One region of the Streptomyces gottesmaniae genome, then DNA from elsewhere that is predicted to be linked to it. Evidence: riboswitches for the same ligand, from Rfam matches in the RefSeq annotation. Region 1 holds a riboswitch; each other region holds the start of a gene.

What was found. A riboswitch is a leader RNA that binds a small molecule or an ion and turns the genes downstream of it on or off. The one in region 1 is predicted to bind cyclic di-AMP.
Region 2: another riboswitch for cyclic di-AMP. It lies ahead of RM704_RS42445 (LysM peptidoglycan-binding domain-containing protein); the one in region 1 lies ahead of RM704_RS14885 (M23 family metallopeptidase).
Region 3: another riboswitch for cyclic di-AMP. It lies ahead of RM704_RS23815 (C40 family peptidase); the one in region 1 lies ahead of RM704_RS14885 (M23 family metallopeptidase).
Region 4: another riboswitch for cyclic di-AMP. It lies ahead of RM704_RS24655 (M23 family metallopeptidase); the one in region 1 lies ahead of RM704_RS14885 (M23 family metallopeptidase).

What each region holds. Positions count from the first base shown of each region.
Region 1 is NZ_JAVRFJ010000011.1:137,707-141,345, reverse strand. It holds gene RM704_RS14890 (GntR family transcriptional regulator) at 130-834, opposite strand; gene RM704_RS14885 (M23 family metallopeptidase) at 1,064-1,852, opposite strand; cyclic di-AMP (ydaO/yuaA leader) riboswitch at 1,866-2,039, opposite strand; gene RM704_RS14880 (M16 family metallopeptidase) at 2,243-3,631, opposite strand; gene RM704_RS14875 (M16 family metallopeptidase) at 3,628-3,639, opposite strand, start outside.
Region 2 is NZ_JAVRFJ010000064.1:1,694-5,332, reverse strand. It holds gene RM704_RS42450 (Cof-type HAD-IIB family hydrolase) at 84-890, shown strand; gene RM704_RS42445 (LysM peptidoglycan-binding domain-containing protein) at 947-1,699, opposite strand; cyclic di-AMP (ydaO/yuaA leader) riboswitch at 1,702-1,913, opposite strand; gene RM704_RS42440 (polyprenyl synthetase family protein) at 2,473-3,483, shown strand.
Region 3 is NZ_JAVRFJ010000021.1:91,044-94,682, reverse strand. It holds gene RM704_RS23825 (C40 family peptidase) at 1-111, opposite strand, end outside; gene RM704_RS23820 (hypothetical protein) at 580-933, shown strand; gene RM704_RS23815 (C40 family peptidase) at 1,042-2,232, opposite strand; cyclic di-AMP (ydaO/yuaA leader) riboswitch at 2,242-2,399, opposite strand; gene pcrA (DNA helicase PcrA) at 2,655-3,639, shown strand, end outside.
Region 4 is NZ_JAVRFJ010000022.1:130,196-133,834, reverse strand. It holds gene RM704_RS24660 (cysteine hydrolase family protein) at 1-483, opposite strand, end outside; gene RM704_RS24655 (M23 family metallopeptidase) at 577-1,638, opposite strand; cyclic di-AMP (ydaO/yuaA leader) riboswitch at 1,649-1,810, opposite strand; gene RM704_RS24650 (PP2C family protein-serine/threonine phosphatase) at 2,080-3,183, opposite strand; gene RM704_RS24645 (GTP cyclohydrolase II) at 3,351-3,639, opposite strand, start outside.

The DNA.
Region 1 (3,639 bases):
CCGCAGACACACCGAAGGGCTCGCCCGATTTATCGGGCGAGCCCTTCGCATTTCCGTCCGGTTTCCGTTCTGCGGGCAGCAGAAATAATGCCCTTCGGAATTCTTCCCTCTTTGTATACGGCGCCTGTGTTAATGCCGCAGGCTCGGCATGTTTACGGGGTGTTGCGAAGTCCTCACACGCTCCGGCCGCTCCGCCCCGCCGGTCCCGGCCGGAAATCGGAGCCGGTGCGCGGCGGTGGCCCGCTCGGTGTGCAGGGACGTGATCGTCCGGGCCCGGTCGCTGTCGCCACGCGCGACCGCGTCCACGATGCCGCCGTGCTCGGCCCAGGACTCCACGGGGTCGGCCGGCGCCTCGACCGCGTACATCCAGGCGATCTTGTGCCGCAGCTGGGCGAGCGTCGAGGTCAGGGCGGGGCTGCCGGAGGCCTGCGCGAGCGTCTCGTGGAACCAGCCGCCCAGCGAGCGCAGATCCTCGCTGTTGCCCCTCCTGGCCCGCTCCTGGCCCAGCCTGACCAGGCCCCGCAACACCTTCAGGTGCGCCTCCGTACGGCGCTGCGCGGCGCGGGCGGCCCCCAGGGGCTCCAGCAGCATGCGCATCTCCAGCAGGTCGGCGGCCTCCTGCTCGGTCGGCTCGGCGACGCACGCGCCCGCGTGCCGACGGGTCACCACGAAACCCTCGGCCTCCAGCGTGCGCAACGCCTCACGCACGGGCACCCGGCTGACGCCGTAACGGCGGGCGAGCAGTTCCTCGGTGAGCCGGCTGCCGCGCTCGTAGACACCCGCGACGATGTCATCACGGATCGCCGTGCATACCGAGTGCGCCGGAATACGCATGACCGACCTCCGCCTTAATCCCCGTGAAACGTCGATGATTGACGTGTGTTCCAGCGACTCTATTGCAGCGAGCCGGAATTTCCGATGGCGGACCGGAATCCAGGGATATTTTTTGGACAGGAGGTTCGTCACAAGAGGTGCGTCACAACAGGTTTGCTCGGCAGGTACGCACAACGAGGAAAGCCCCGGCTCGGTGAGCCGGGGCCTCCTGGGAAGCGTCGGAAGCGCGTCAGACGTTCACGCCGTGCGAGCGCAGGTACGCGGCGGGGTCGATGTCCGAGCCGTACTCGGCCGTCGTGCGGGCCTCGAAGTGCAGGTGGGCGCCGGTGACGTTGCCGGTCGCCCCGGAGAGGCCTATCTGCTGGCCGGGGGTGACCGTCTGGCCGACGGAGACGCCGATGGACGACAGGTGGCCGTACTGGGTGTACGTGCCGTCGTTCATCTTGATGACGATGTTGTTGCCGTAGGCGCCGCCCCAGCCCGCCTCCACGACGGTGCCGGAGCCGACCGCGAGGACGGCGGTGCCGGACGCGGCGTGGAAGTCGACACCGGTGTGGCTGCCGGAGGACCAGACGGCGCCGCCGGTCTTGTAGCCGGTGGAGATGTAGGAGCCGTTGATGGGGGCGACGTAGGCGTTGAGGCGCTCGCGCTCGGCCGCACGGGCGGCGCGGGCCTTGATCTCCTCGCGCTCCTTGGCGGCGGCACGTTCCTGCTCGGCCTTCTCGGCGGCGGCCTTCCTGGCCTCCTCCTGCGCCTTCTTCTTGACGGCGGCCACCTCGGCGGCCTGCTGCTGGGCCACGGCCTGGGCGTCGACCTGGTCCGCGACCGTGTCGCCGAGGGTGATGATCTGGTTCAGGCCGGTCTGCTCGACGGCGGGCTCCTCCGCGGCGAGCGCGGGGCCGGCCAGAGTGCCGAGGACACCGGTGGTGGTGAGAGCGGCTACGCCCACGTTCCTCGTGGTCGTGCGCTGCACACGGCCGGGACGGCGGTGCTTCCCGGGGGCGCGGGTGAACGCCATGAAGTGGCTGGTCCTTTCCTTCCTTCTCGCCTACCGGGTTAGCTGACGGGTTCGGAGCAGGAAGGTCTCCTACGGCTACCCCCCGTTTCGCGTCGCTCCGCGAAGGGCACCCGATTCACCCCAGGGACTGTGATGGGTCCCCGGCTCCCCTGGCTCGCGCCATGCGGGGACTCGGCGATGACTGTCCGGTGCCGCGGGTGCGGCGAACTTCTGACGAACAGCCGGACCGACGCTAAGTGGGCCGTCTTCGAAATAACAAACGGATCACAGGATTTGTTGCGTACGCCACAGGTCAGACACGCAACCTCCGCCATCAATAGGGACAAACGAGGGCCCTGGTGACTCTTCCGTCACCAGGGCCCCACTGACACGCGTCCGCCCGGTCGGCCCCTACTCGGCCGGGACGACGGTGACTTCGCCGATTCCGAGGGCCCTGACGGGCTCCTCGATCTGCGCGGCGTCCCCGACGAGGACGGTCACCAGACGGTCCACCGGGAAGGCGCTCACGGCCGCCGCGGTGGCCTCCACGGTGCCGGTGGCGGCGAGTTGGCGGTACAGCGTCGACTGGTAGTCGTCCGGCAGGTACTGCTCGACCTGGTCGGCCAGCGTGCTCGCCACGGCCGCGGCCGTCTCGAACTTGAGGGGGGCGACCCCGACGAGGTTCTGCACGGCGACGTCACGCTCGGCGTCGGTCAGGCCCTCGGCGGCGAGAGTGCGCAGCACCGTCCACAGGTCGTCGAGCGCCGGCCCGGTGTTGGGGGTGTCGACGGAGCCGCTGATGGCGAGCATCGCGATGCCCGAACCGTCGGGCGCGGCCCGCAGCACCTGGCCGAACGCCCGCACGCCGTAGGTGTAGCCCTTCTCCTCGCGCAGGACGCGGTCCAGGCGGGAGGTGAGGGTCCCGCCGAGGCAGTAGGTGCCGAGCACCTGAGCCGGCCACACACGGTCGTGCCGGTCGGCGCCCACCCGGCCGATGAGCAACTGGGTCTGCACGGAACCGGGGCGGTCCACGATGATCACGCGCCCGGTGTCGTCCGCGCTCACCGACGGCACGGGGCGCGGCGCCGCCGGGGAGCCGGTCCAGGCGCCCAGGGTGTCCCCGAGCAGCGCGTCGAGGTCGACGCCCGTGAGGTCGCCGACGACCACGGCGGTGGCCGTCGCGGGGCGTACGTGCCGCTCGTAGAAGGCGCGTACGGCCGCGGAGTCGATGCCCTCGACGGTCTCCTCGGTGCCCTGGCGGGGCCGCGACATCCGGGAGGTGGCCGGGAACAGCTGCTTGGAGAGCTCCTTGGCGGCCCGGCGACCGGGGTTGGCGGTCTCATGCGGGATCTCGTCGAGCCGGTTGGCCACCAGCCGCTCGATCTCGCCGTCCTCGAAGGCGGGGGCCCGCAGGGCGTCGGCGAGCAGGCCGAGGGCCTTCTCCAGCCGCGACACCGGCACTTCGAGGGACAGGCGTACGCCGGGGTGGTCGGCGTGCGAGTCGAGGGTGGCGCCGCAGCGCTCCAGCTCGGCGGCGAACTCCTCGGCCGTGTGCTTGTCGGTGCCCTCGGAGAAGGCCCTGGTCATGATGGTGGCGACGCCCTCGATGCCGGCGGGCTCGGCGTCCAGGGGCGCGTCGAGGAGCACCTCGACGGCGACGACCTGCTGGCCGGGGCGGTGGCAGCGCAGCACGGTCATGCCGTTGTCCAGGGTGCCGCGCTCGGGCGCCGGGAACGCCCAGGGCCTGGCCTCTCCGGCCTGGGGCTGCGGGTGGAAGTCCATGGTCGCGAGCTCGGTCACTTCGCCGA
Region 2 (3,639 bases), on a different contig from region 1:
CGGGTGCCGTGGGGCGGTCGGGACGCCGGACGTCGTCCGGTTCGAGTCGAACCGATGGGGCGCGGCATCCGTATTCTCTGATCATGGCCGCTCCCACCGCATATTCACTCATCGCCACTGACCTGGACGGAACGCTCCTGCGCAGTGACGACACGCTCTCCGACCGGTCCCTCGCCGCGCTGGCGCGGGCCACGGAGGCCGGGGCCCAGCACCTCGTGGTGACGGGACGGCCGGCACCGAGAGTGCGCCCCCTCTTCGACGACCTCGGCAGCAGGGGGCTCGCGGTGTGCGGACAGGGCGCGCAGTTGTACGACCCCGGCGCGGACCGGCTGCTCTGGTCGGTCACCCTGGACAGGGAACTCGCCGAGACCGCGCTCGGCAAGATCGAGGCGGAGGTCGGTCAGGTGTACGCGGCGGTCGACCAGGACGGCGTCGACGGCCTCACCCTGATCGAGCCCGGCTACCTCATGCCGCACCCCACGCTGCCCGCGGTGCGGGTGCCGCGCCGGGACGACCTGTGGTGCGAGCCGATCAGCAAGGTGCTGCTGCGCCATCCCTATCTGTCGGACGACGAGTTGGCCTCGGCGGCGCGGATGGCGGTCGGTTCGCTGGCGACGGTCACCATGTCGGGGCCCGGCACCGTCGAACTCCAGCCATGCGGCATCACCAAGGCGACGGGTCTCGCGCTGGCCGCCGACCATCTCGGTCTGTCCCCGGACGAGACCATCGCCTTCGGTGACATGCCCAACGACATCCCGATGTTCGACTGGGCCGCGCACGGCGTCGCCATGGCCAACGCCCACCCCGAACTCAAGGCCGTGGCCGACGAGGTGACCCTCTCCAACGAGGACGACGGGATCGCGGTCGTGCTGGACCGGCTGTTCCACTGAACAAACGTTCCCCTGGGCCCGCCGGCCCAGGGGAACGAGTGCGGAGTGGGTGGGGCTCAGTAGGCGCCGAACACGTTGTCGATCGAGCCGTACCGGTCGGCGGCGTAGTTGCAGGCCGCCGTGATGTTCGCGACCGGGTCGTACGGGTCGTACGGGGTGCCGGACACGTGGTACGCGGCGAAGGTCGGGTCGATGACCTGGAGGAGGCCCTTCGACGGGGTGCCCGCTGCCGCGTTGGAGTCCCAGTTGTTGATCGCCAGCGGGTTGCCCGAGGACTCACGCATGATGTTGCGGTGGATCCCGTTGTATGTCCCGGGGATTCCCTTTTGCGCCATGATGTCCAGCGACTCGCGGATCCAGCCGTCGAGGTTGTTCGCGTACGTCTTGACCGACGCCTGCGTGGCCGTGGAGGTCTGCGAGGCCGTCGACGACTTCTTCGCCGTGGCCGCCTTCGTCCCGTTCACCTTCAGCTTCAGGCCCGGACGGATCAGGGCCGGGTTGTCGCCGACGGCCGCGCGGTTGTCCTTGTAGAGCCGTTGCCAGCCGCCCTTGGTGCGGTGCTCCCGGGCGATGGAGGAGAGCGTGTCGCCGGAGACCACGGTGTAGGTCGTGGACTTGGTCTGCGCGGCCGCCGGCGCGGACTGCGCGGCCGACTGGACGGAGCCGGCGGCCTGGGCCGGGGTGGCGGCGCTCGCGGTCGTGGCGACCGTGAGCGGGAGGGCCAGGGCGGCCCCGCCCGTTCCGGCGGCGAGCACGCCACGGGTGAACGCGTTGCTTCTGGGACGGCGGTGTTTGCCTCGTGCGGGCATGGCAAGTTCCTCTCCGTCGCCTGCGAGGTGAGCTGTCGGGTTCGGGCTGGAGATGCCCGGCCACGTGCGTCGCCCGGGCGGTCGCTGTGCGTGCCGCGTCCGCCGGGCGTACTGCGCGTGGCTTCACCCCGAGCCGGTCCGATGGGGGAAATGCCGGACCGGCGCTTACCTGGGTCCCCCGCTCCTGCCGTGCGTGGATGAGTGGTCAATGGGTGGGGGTCCGGGCGGCGGCAGGATTCGGCGGTCCGTCCGGACGGGGTGTGAACGTATGCGAGAGCACACGATCGGAACAAGTCCCGGTTTGGCCGGTAGGTCTAGTTGACCTTGACTTTGGTGTGATTCGGCGGCAATTGCCGATGCGTGTTCCTGGGTCAACTTGCCTACCGCAAAGGGAAAGTCCGCCCGGCGCCGGAAGGTTGCCCCAGGCTGGGCGGGTGACTCAACTCACGGGAGGAGTCGGGTGAAGTGCTCGCTTTACGGCAAATCGGTCAACTCGGACCGGGGGTTTAGGGACGCCTTCGGTGGTGTACCGGGGACCTCCGGGGGTCTCCGGCTTCTCCGGCGGCGGAGCGGGGACCCGGGGCGGGTCTCGCGCGGGTGCCGTACGCGCGTCGACCCGTGGGCGCTCGTGGTGATCGAAAGGTGACCGGATACGCTGACTCGGGTGATGGCAGCGACAGATCGACAAACTGTGTCATCGACCGTGAGAGCGACCCAGACCGACCGTGTGACCGTGTGACCGTCAGTAGACGTCAGCAGACAGGAGAACCCTCGTGACCGTCGTCGAGCCATTTGGGCTGAGCGCGCGGGACCAGGCTCTCGAAGCCGATGTCCAGGCCGGAATGGCGGCCGTCGAAGAGGGTCTGCTGGAGGCGACCAAGAGCGAGGTCCCCTTCATCCAGGAGGCCGCCCAGCATCTGCTGCGCGCGGGCGGGAAGCGGTTCCGTCCGCTGCTGGTGATGCTCGCGGCGCAGTTCGGGGACCCGTACGCGCCGGGTGTCGTGCCCTCGGCGGTCGTGGTCGAGCTGACCCATCTGGCCACGCTGTACCACGACGACGTGATGGACGAGGCCGAGGTGCGCCGGGGCGTGCCGAGTGCCAACGCCCGCTGGGACAACTCGCTCGCCGTCCTCACCGGCGACTTCCTCTTCGCCCGCGCCTCCCACGTCCTCGCCGACCTCGGCCCCGACGCCGTCCGCATCCAGGCCGAGGCCTTCGAACGGCTGGTCACCGGACAGATCCTGGAGACCGCCGGGCCGCGCGACGGACGCGACCCCATCGAGCACTACCTCGACGTGCTGGGCGGCAAGACCGGGTCGCTGGTCGCGGTCGCCGGACGGCTCGGCGCACTGATGGCCGGGGCCGACGAGACCGTGGTCGACGTGCTGACCCAGTACGGGGAGCGGCTCGGTGTCGCCTTCCAACTCGCCGACGACGTCCTCGACATCGCCTCCGACTCGCACGAGTCGGGCAAGACCCCCGGCACGGACCTCCGCGAGGGCGTGCCGACCATGCCGGTGCTGCGGCTGCGCGAGCGGGCGGGCCGGCTGGGGCTGGCGGACGACATCGCCCTGTGCGAGCTGCTCGACTCCGACCTCACCGACGACGCCCGCCACGCCGAGGCCCTGGCCCGGCTCCGCGTCCACCCCGCCCTGGAGCAGGCCCGCCGCGACACCATCCGGTACGCGGAGGAGGCCCGCGCCGTGCTGGCCCCCCTCCCCGAGTGCGACGCGAAGGCGGCGCTGGTGGAGCTGTGCGACGCCGTGGTGCACCGCGCCGGTTGATCACCCGGCGCCGGGTGCCCCCTGAGTCGAGCCCCGCTTAGGCCGGCCCCCTTAGGTCAGCCCTCTGAGGCCGGCCCTCTGACGCGAGCCCCGGACCCCGCCGCCCTCCAGGAGTGAGCGTCGGCGTCCCCTAGGGGGCGCGATCCCGCCCGTCGG
Region 3 (3,639 bases), on a different contig from region 1:
GGTACCGTCGAAACCGGTCGCGCTCGCGGCGCCCGCGAGGGCGATCGTCGCGGCCGTGCGGGCCGTATGGCCGCCGAGCGAGCGCTGTCTGGGCTTGCGGTGCGCTGCCACGTGGAGTCCACGTCCTCTCCGTACGACCGCCGTCCGCAGTACGAACATCGTCTGTCCGTACGGACCGCCTGGGGGGAGCGGTGACACGTCCGGCGGCGGCCCGCACAGGGGGAGCGGGACGCCGCCGGACCTTTCTCGGCGGTGGTGGCCGACTGCCGCCCCTGGCCGGGCGGCGGTGGGGAGCCGGTCACCTGAGGGAGGACGCTAAACCTGGCTGTGATGGCTCGGTAACGCGTTGTACGGAAGTGGCGTGCACCGACTGTGAGGTGACCGTATGTGACCGAGATCCTCGCCTGGCGTCGCCGACTTCACGCTGTGCGATGACCGATGCGGCGATTTCGGACCGGGCGGAGGGGGCGCGGTGCTATGGAGCGCATATATGCAAGATCATCAGGGGGTCGTTCGCCCGTCCCGTCCCACCCGCACCCGGTGCCCTACGGCCCTCGGGTGCCTCATTAGGCTCCGCGCATGGACGTACTCATCCACATCCTCGTCGCCCTCCACATCATCGGCATCGCCTCCCTCCTGGGTGGTTTCCTCACCCAGATGAAGGCCATGGGCCAGGGCACCGCCCGCTTCGTCCCCGCCATGCTGCACGGCGCCCTCGCCATGCTCGTCACCGGTGTCCTCCTCGTCGGCCTCAACCAGGCGGACGACCAGCCCGTCGACAACATCAAGATCGGCGTCAAGCTCGCCCTGCTGATCGTGATCCTCGGCCTGGTCTACGTGAAACGCGACGAGGAGACGGTGGAGAAGCCGCTCTTCGCCCTGGTGGGCGCGCTGACCACCGCGAACGTCTTCATCGCGGTGCTCTGGACCTGAAGGGATCCGTCCGTGTGAGTCCGTCCTGTCCGCGATGGCGAGGGGATGGCTGAGCCGGGACTCCCGGGACGGCGCCGACCGTGTGGACCGGCGCCCGCTGCCCCCGAGTTACGCGGGCCGCACCACGCTGTGGATCGAGGACTCCCCGTCGTAGAAGATCGACTCCTCGCGGACGTACGTGCCCGGCTTGGGAGCGTGGATCATCATGCCGTTGCCGATGTAGAGGCCGACGTGGCCGATGTTGTCGTAGAAGAAGACGAGGTCGCCCGGCTTGGCGTCGGCCAGGGAGACGGTGGTGCCCGCCTCGACCTGGTCGTAGGTGGTGCGCGGGAGGTCGACCCCGGCGGCCTTCCAGGCGGCCTGGGTGAGGCCGGAGCAGTCGTACGAGCCGGGGCCGGTGGCGCCCCAGACATACGGCTTGCCGATCTGCGCGCGGGCGAAGGCGAGGGCCTTGGTGGCCTTCGAGGCGTACGTGGAGTCCTCGACCGGGGCTGTGGTCCCGGTGGTGCCCGGCGACGTCTCCGTGCCGGTGGCGGTCCCTCCCTGGGCCTCCTGGGCCTCCTGGGTGCTCTGCGTCTCCGGGCTCGCCTGTGCCGCCTGCTGCCGCGCGAGCTCCTCCGCCTTGCGGTCGGCCTCCTCCTGCTCGCGCTGTTCGATCGCGGCGAGCCGGGCCTTCTCCGCGGCGGTGAGGGTGGAGAGCAGTTCGCGGGCCTCGGCGAGCTTCGCCTGGACCTTGGCCTTGCTGGTCTTGAGGGCGTTCTGCGACTCGGTGAGCTTCTCGAGGCTGTCGCTCGCCGTCCGGCGCTGCTCCGCCGCGTCGGCCTGCTCGGTGACGTACGCGTCGACGGCCACCTTCTGACGGTCCGTCAACCGGTCCATCAGCTGGTTCTGGTCGAAGTAGTCCTGCGGGTTGTCCGCCAGGAGCAGTGAGGCCTGGTCGGGGGTGGCCGCGCCGGTGCGGTACTGGGCCGCCGCGAACGAGCCCAGCTCCTCCCGCGCCTCGTTCAGCTTCTCCGTGCGCTGGGCGACGTCGTCGAGGAGGGTGTCGACCTTCTTCTTCTGCTTGGTCGTCCTCTCCTTGGCCGCGTTGTAGTTCTCGGTCGCCGACCCTGCCTGACGGTAGAGGTCGTCGACCTTCTTCTCGACCTCCTCCAGGCTCGGCCTGTCGTCGGCGGAGGGTGCGGCGGTGGCCGTCTGGGAGAGCAGAGCCACGGAGGTCAGGGCGGCCGTGGCGAGAGCGGGGGTGCGTATGCCCGCGCGCGTCCGGCCGGTCGGACGCGGCTTGCGGTGCGGCGCCATGGTGCGGCGTCTCCTTCCGTTGTCCGCCTACCGGGTTAGCTGTCGGGTTCGGGCGCAAGCTTCGGAAGGTTTGCCCTACGGCCCGTGCCGCGTGCGGCGTCGGGTCGATTCACCCCAGAGGTCGGTGGGTCCCCGGCTCCGGCGCCCAGGAGAGGCGTGCCGGACTCGGCGGAGGCCGTGCGGCCCGGCGACGTTCGCCGGTTGTGTCGTACGGCCCAAGAGAAGAAGCTAGCCAACTCGTGTGGCCCGTGTGAAGGTTGATGTTCGATATGCCCGATACGTTTTCGTGACCTTAGCCTCTTCCGCGCGATGGGCGGTACGCTCGATCGCTCACCGTCGTGAGGTGTGCGCGATGAGTGGTGCGTGCGGACTTCCCGGGGCGGCCCCTGGCTGTCAGTGGGGGCGCCTAGACTCGGAGAGCGATGAGCAGCCTCTTTGACGACAGCTTCCTGGCGGACCTCCAGGCCCCCCGTGGCCACGCGGAGGAGCCCCCGCCGCCGCCCGAGGACGATCACGTACCGGAGCCGCTTCCGGACGATCTGTTCGGCGGGAAGTTCGACGTACCACCGGACCGGGACGCCTACTACCGGGGCGGCGCCCCCCGCCCGGCCCTCGACGCGGCGGCCCTCCTGGACGGGCTGAACGAGAACCAGCGCGCGGCCGTCGTGCATGCCGGGTCCCCCCTGCTCATCGTCGCCGGTGCCGGCTCCGGCAAGACCCGGGTGCTCACCCACCGCATCGCCCACCTGCTCGGTGAGCGGCAGGTCCACCCGGGCCAGATCCTCGCGATCACCTTCACCAACAAGGCCGCCGGTGAGATGAAGGAGCGCGTCGAGCAGCTCGTCGGTCCGCGCGCGAACGCGATGTGGGTCATGACCTTCCACAGCGCCTGCGTCCGGATCCTGCGGCGCGAGTCGAAGAAGCTCGGCTTCACGTCCTCCTTCTCGATCTACGACGCCGCCGACAGCAAGCGGCTGATGGCGCTCGTCTGCCGTGATCTGGACCTCGACCCGAAGCGCTTCCCGCCCAAGTCCTTCAGCGCCAAGATCTCGAACCTGAAGAACGAGCTGATCGACGAGGAGGACTTCGCCGCCCAGGCCGCCGACGGCTTCGAGAAGACCCTCGCCCAGGCCTACGCGCTCTACCAGTCCCGCCTCCGCGAGGCGAACGCACTGGACTTCGACGACCTGATCATGACGACGGTCAATCTGCTGCGCGCCTTCCCGGACGTCGCCGAGCACTACCGCCGTCGCTTCCGCCATGTCCTCGTCGATGAGTACCAGGACACCAACCACGCCCAGTACGCCCTGGTCAGAGAGCTGGTCGGCACCTCCGAGCACCCGGTCGACGTGCCGCCTGCCGAGTGGGACCTGCCGCCGGCCGAGCTCTGCGTCGTGGGTGACGCGG
Region 4 (3,639 bases), on a different contig from region 1:
CGCGTGGACCTCGGGGTCGGTGTCGAGGCAGGCGTCCGCCAGGACGGTGAGGCCGAAGTCCAGGTCGATGGCGTGCCACAGGGTGGACAGCACCACGGCGCTGGTGGCGATGCCGGTGAGAACGAGGCTGTCGATGTCGCGGGCCCTGAGCACCAGGTCGAGGTCGCTGCCCGAGAACGCGCTCCCCCGTCTCTTGGTGACCACGACCTCGCCCTGCCGGGGCGCGACGTCGTCGTGGATCTCGGTGCCGGGCTCGCCCTCGGTGAACAGGCCGGCCCGCAGGACGTTCGCCATCACCTTGTTGCGCGGGCTGACCCGCGGATCGCCCGGCCGTAACCCCATCACCACGTAGATCACGGGAATGTCGGCGGCCCGGGCTCCGTCGATCGCCCCGCGCAGGCGCGGCAGATATCCGGAACCGTCGTCGGCGATGGCCACGACGTCCCGTTGGACGTCCATCACCAGAAGTGCGCTCTTCGCCATGCCTGCCGTCCCTTCTCCGGGAGAACAAGACGAACGCCGCGTGGGCCCGAGGGCGGACGCGGCGTCGCTGGTTCTGTCTTAGGTGGCGACGGACTACGGGGTGAGGCCCTTGCTGCGGAGCCAGGCCGCCGGGTCGATGCCGCTGCTGGAGCCGCCGGGGTGGACCTCCATGTGGAGGTGGGCGCCGGTCACGTTGCCGGTGGCGCCGACGCGGCCGATGACGTCCCCGGTGGCGACCTTCTGGCCGACGCTGACACCGATGGAGGACTGGTGGGCGTACCAGATCTCGGTGCCGTCATCGAGGGTGAGGACGGTCTTGTAGCCGTAGGAGCCCTCGTAGCCGGCCTGCGTGATGGTGCCGCTGTGGACGGCCTTGATGAGGGTGCCGGTGGGGGCCGCGAAGTCGAGGCCGGTGTGGTAGCCGGAGGACCAGTACGGGCCGGCCTGACCGAAGGTGGAGGTGAGGGTGTACGAGGAGGTGGGGAGAGCGAACTGCTTGGCCAGGGCGGCGAGGCGCTCGGCTTCCTTCTTCTCCGCGGCCTCCTCCTCCGCCTTCTTCTTGGCGGCGGCCTCCTTGGCCTCGGCTTCCTTCTTCTCCTGGGCGGCCTGCTCGGCGGCCTTGTCCGCGGCGGCGGTCTGCGCGGCCTCGGCGGCGGCCTTGTCGAAGGCGTCCTGCTGGGACTCGGCCTGCGCCATGATGCGGGCGCGCAGCGCCTCGCCGGCGTCCGCGGTGCCCTGTTCGGTCTCGGCGGCGGTCAGACCGGCGCTGCTGAGCGGGGTCTTGGAGACCTCGGGCTCCGGCTCGTCGGCCTCGTCCTCGAAGACCGAGCCGACGTTCGGCATGTCGGGCATCGATATGGAGACCGGGGCCTTGCCGGACTGCGCGCTGGCCATCCCGGCACCGCTGACGGCGGCTATGACACCGACGCCGAGCACCGTGGAGCTACGGGCAAGTCCGTTACGGGCGAGTACGCCGCTCTTCTTGGCGACGCGGTGCCGACCGCGAACGGGGCGCAGGGTGTCCTCGCTGGGGTTCCACTCCTGCCAGGGGCCCTCGTTGTCGCTGTTGTAGCTGCCGTAGCCGAACGTCTGGCTCTCGCCGTCGCGTTGGGTCGGCACGAACGGGGCTTCGGTCGCGGACCGGTTCGACGCCACGTAGGCGTACTCCTTCCTTCCTTTTCGCCTACCGGGTTAGCTGACGGGTTCGGAGCAGGAAGGTCTCCTACGCGCGTAAACCGGTCGTGCGGACTGCCACGGCGGTTTGCGTGCGATTCACCCCAGGGTGGTGGTTCCCCGGTTCCCTTGCGGGATTCGACGCGTGAGCACGGAGCCGTCTCTTGTGACGGCTGGGACGACCGCGCTGCGTTATCGAACGTTAATAGACGCCAGTACTCCATTCCAAGCTGTTCTTAATGATCGTTCCGGCTTTCCCGCTGGACTTTACGGGTCATGAGGGGCCGAAAACGGGCGAGTTGACCTTGACTCACGAGTAACAGTCGCCCTGACGTGACGTCAGTTGTTATACGGAGGACGGTGGGACGGACACGCTCGGTGACACCGCCGTTCGGCGGCCTGGTGTTCGGTGACCTCGGCACCTCAGGGACGGCGGACCGCCAGGAGGGCCATGTCGTCCGTGGTGCGGTCGCCCGCGTGTCGGCGCACCTCCTCCGCGAGCGTCGTCAGCAGGGCGCGCGGGGCGGTGAAGACACGGCCGGCGAGGCGTGCGGCCGGGTCGTAGAAGACGCCGTGCGCGTCCCGCGCCTCGGAGAGGCCGTCGGTGTAGAAGAGCAGCGTGGCTCCGGGCGGGAACCCGGTCTCCTCCGCGCGGTCGGGCCAGGTGCCCAGGTCGTCCATGCCGAGCGGCAGCGCGGGCTGCGGGGCGTCCAACGTGCACAGGGTCCCGTCGGCGTGCAGCATCAGGGGGGAGGGGTGGCCCCGGTTGACGATCCGGGCGCGGCCCGCGCCGTGCGGGAACTCGGCGAGCACGGCCGTCACGAACCCCTCGAACTCCACCGCCGCGTCCCGTCGCGTGGCCTCCCGCCGCGTGGCCTCCCGGTCCAGCGCCCGTTCCAGTCGCTGGACCACCGCTTCGAGCGTCGCCTCCTGCTCGGCCGCCTCCCGGAACGCCCCGATCAGCACCGCCACCGCCGACACCGCCCCCAGCCCCTTGCCGCGTACGTCGCCGACGATCAGCCGTACGCCGTGGGGTGAGTCCTGCACCGCGTACAGATCGCCGCCGATCGACGCCCCGGCCTGCGCGGCCTCGTACCGCGCGGCGATCTCCAGCCCGCCGATCCACTCCTGCGGCACCGGCAGTACGGCCCGCTGCGCGGCCTCGGCGATCTCCCGGGCCGTGGCGAGCCGGGCGTCGCTGCGGCGCACGAGGCGGTTGATCAGGACGGCCAGTACGGCGACGGTGGCGACCGTGACGATCTCGGTGATCGCGTCCTCGTGGCCGGAGTCGACGTCATAGACGCGTACGGCGCTGATGCCGGCCACCGACACGGCGCCGACGATCACCGTGCCGTACAGCGTGAAGAGCGGGGCCGTCACCAGGGGCGCGGCAGTGAAGAAGGGGATCGCGGTGAACTCGCGCGGGGTGAAGTGATCGTAGAAGAGCCCGATGGCGATCAGCAGCACGGGAAGGGCGCGGGCGAGCGTACGGGCGGACGGGAACCGGCGCCCGCCCGGCTCCCGCATGTCCTCCGCGCCCTCTCGCTGCCCCACGGGTACAGGGTTTCCGGCGGTGGGCGGCGGGGCTAGTCGGTGGGGCCGAGTGGGCTAGGCCCCGTCGGAGGACGTGTGGGAGGGCGGGCGCAGCGGGGGCGGGAGGGCCGGCGCGGCAGGGGGCGGGCAGGCGGCCGGGCTCAGCCCGCCGAGAGGCCCGTCAGACCGCCCGTCAGCTCGTGCAGGGGGAGGGTGTGCTGGGTCTGGAGGACCTTGGCGCGGAGGTAGCGGACGTTGTGGGCGGTGGTGAAGACGCCCGTGGGGACGCGGTCGCGGACGCCCACGCCGAGGTCGCGCAGCTGCAGGGCCTTGTCGGGGTTGTTGGAGAGCAGGTCGAGCTCGTCGATGCCGAGGGCGCCCAGCATCTGGGCCGCCGCCGTGTAGTCCCGGGCGTCCTCCGGCAGTCCGAGCGCCGCGTTCGCCTCGTAG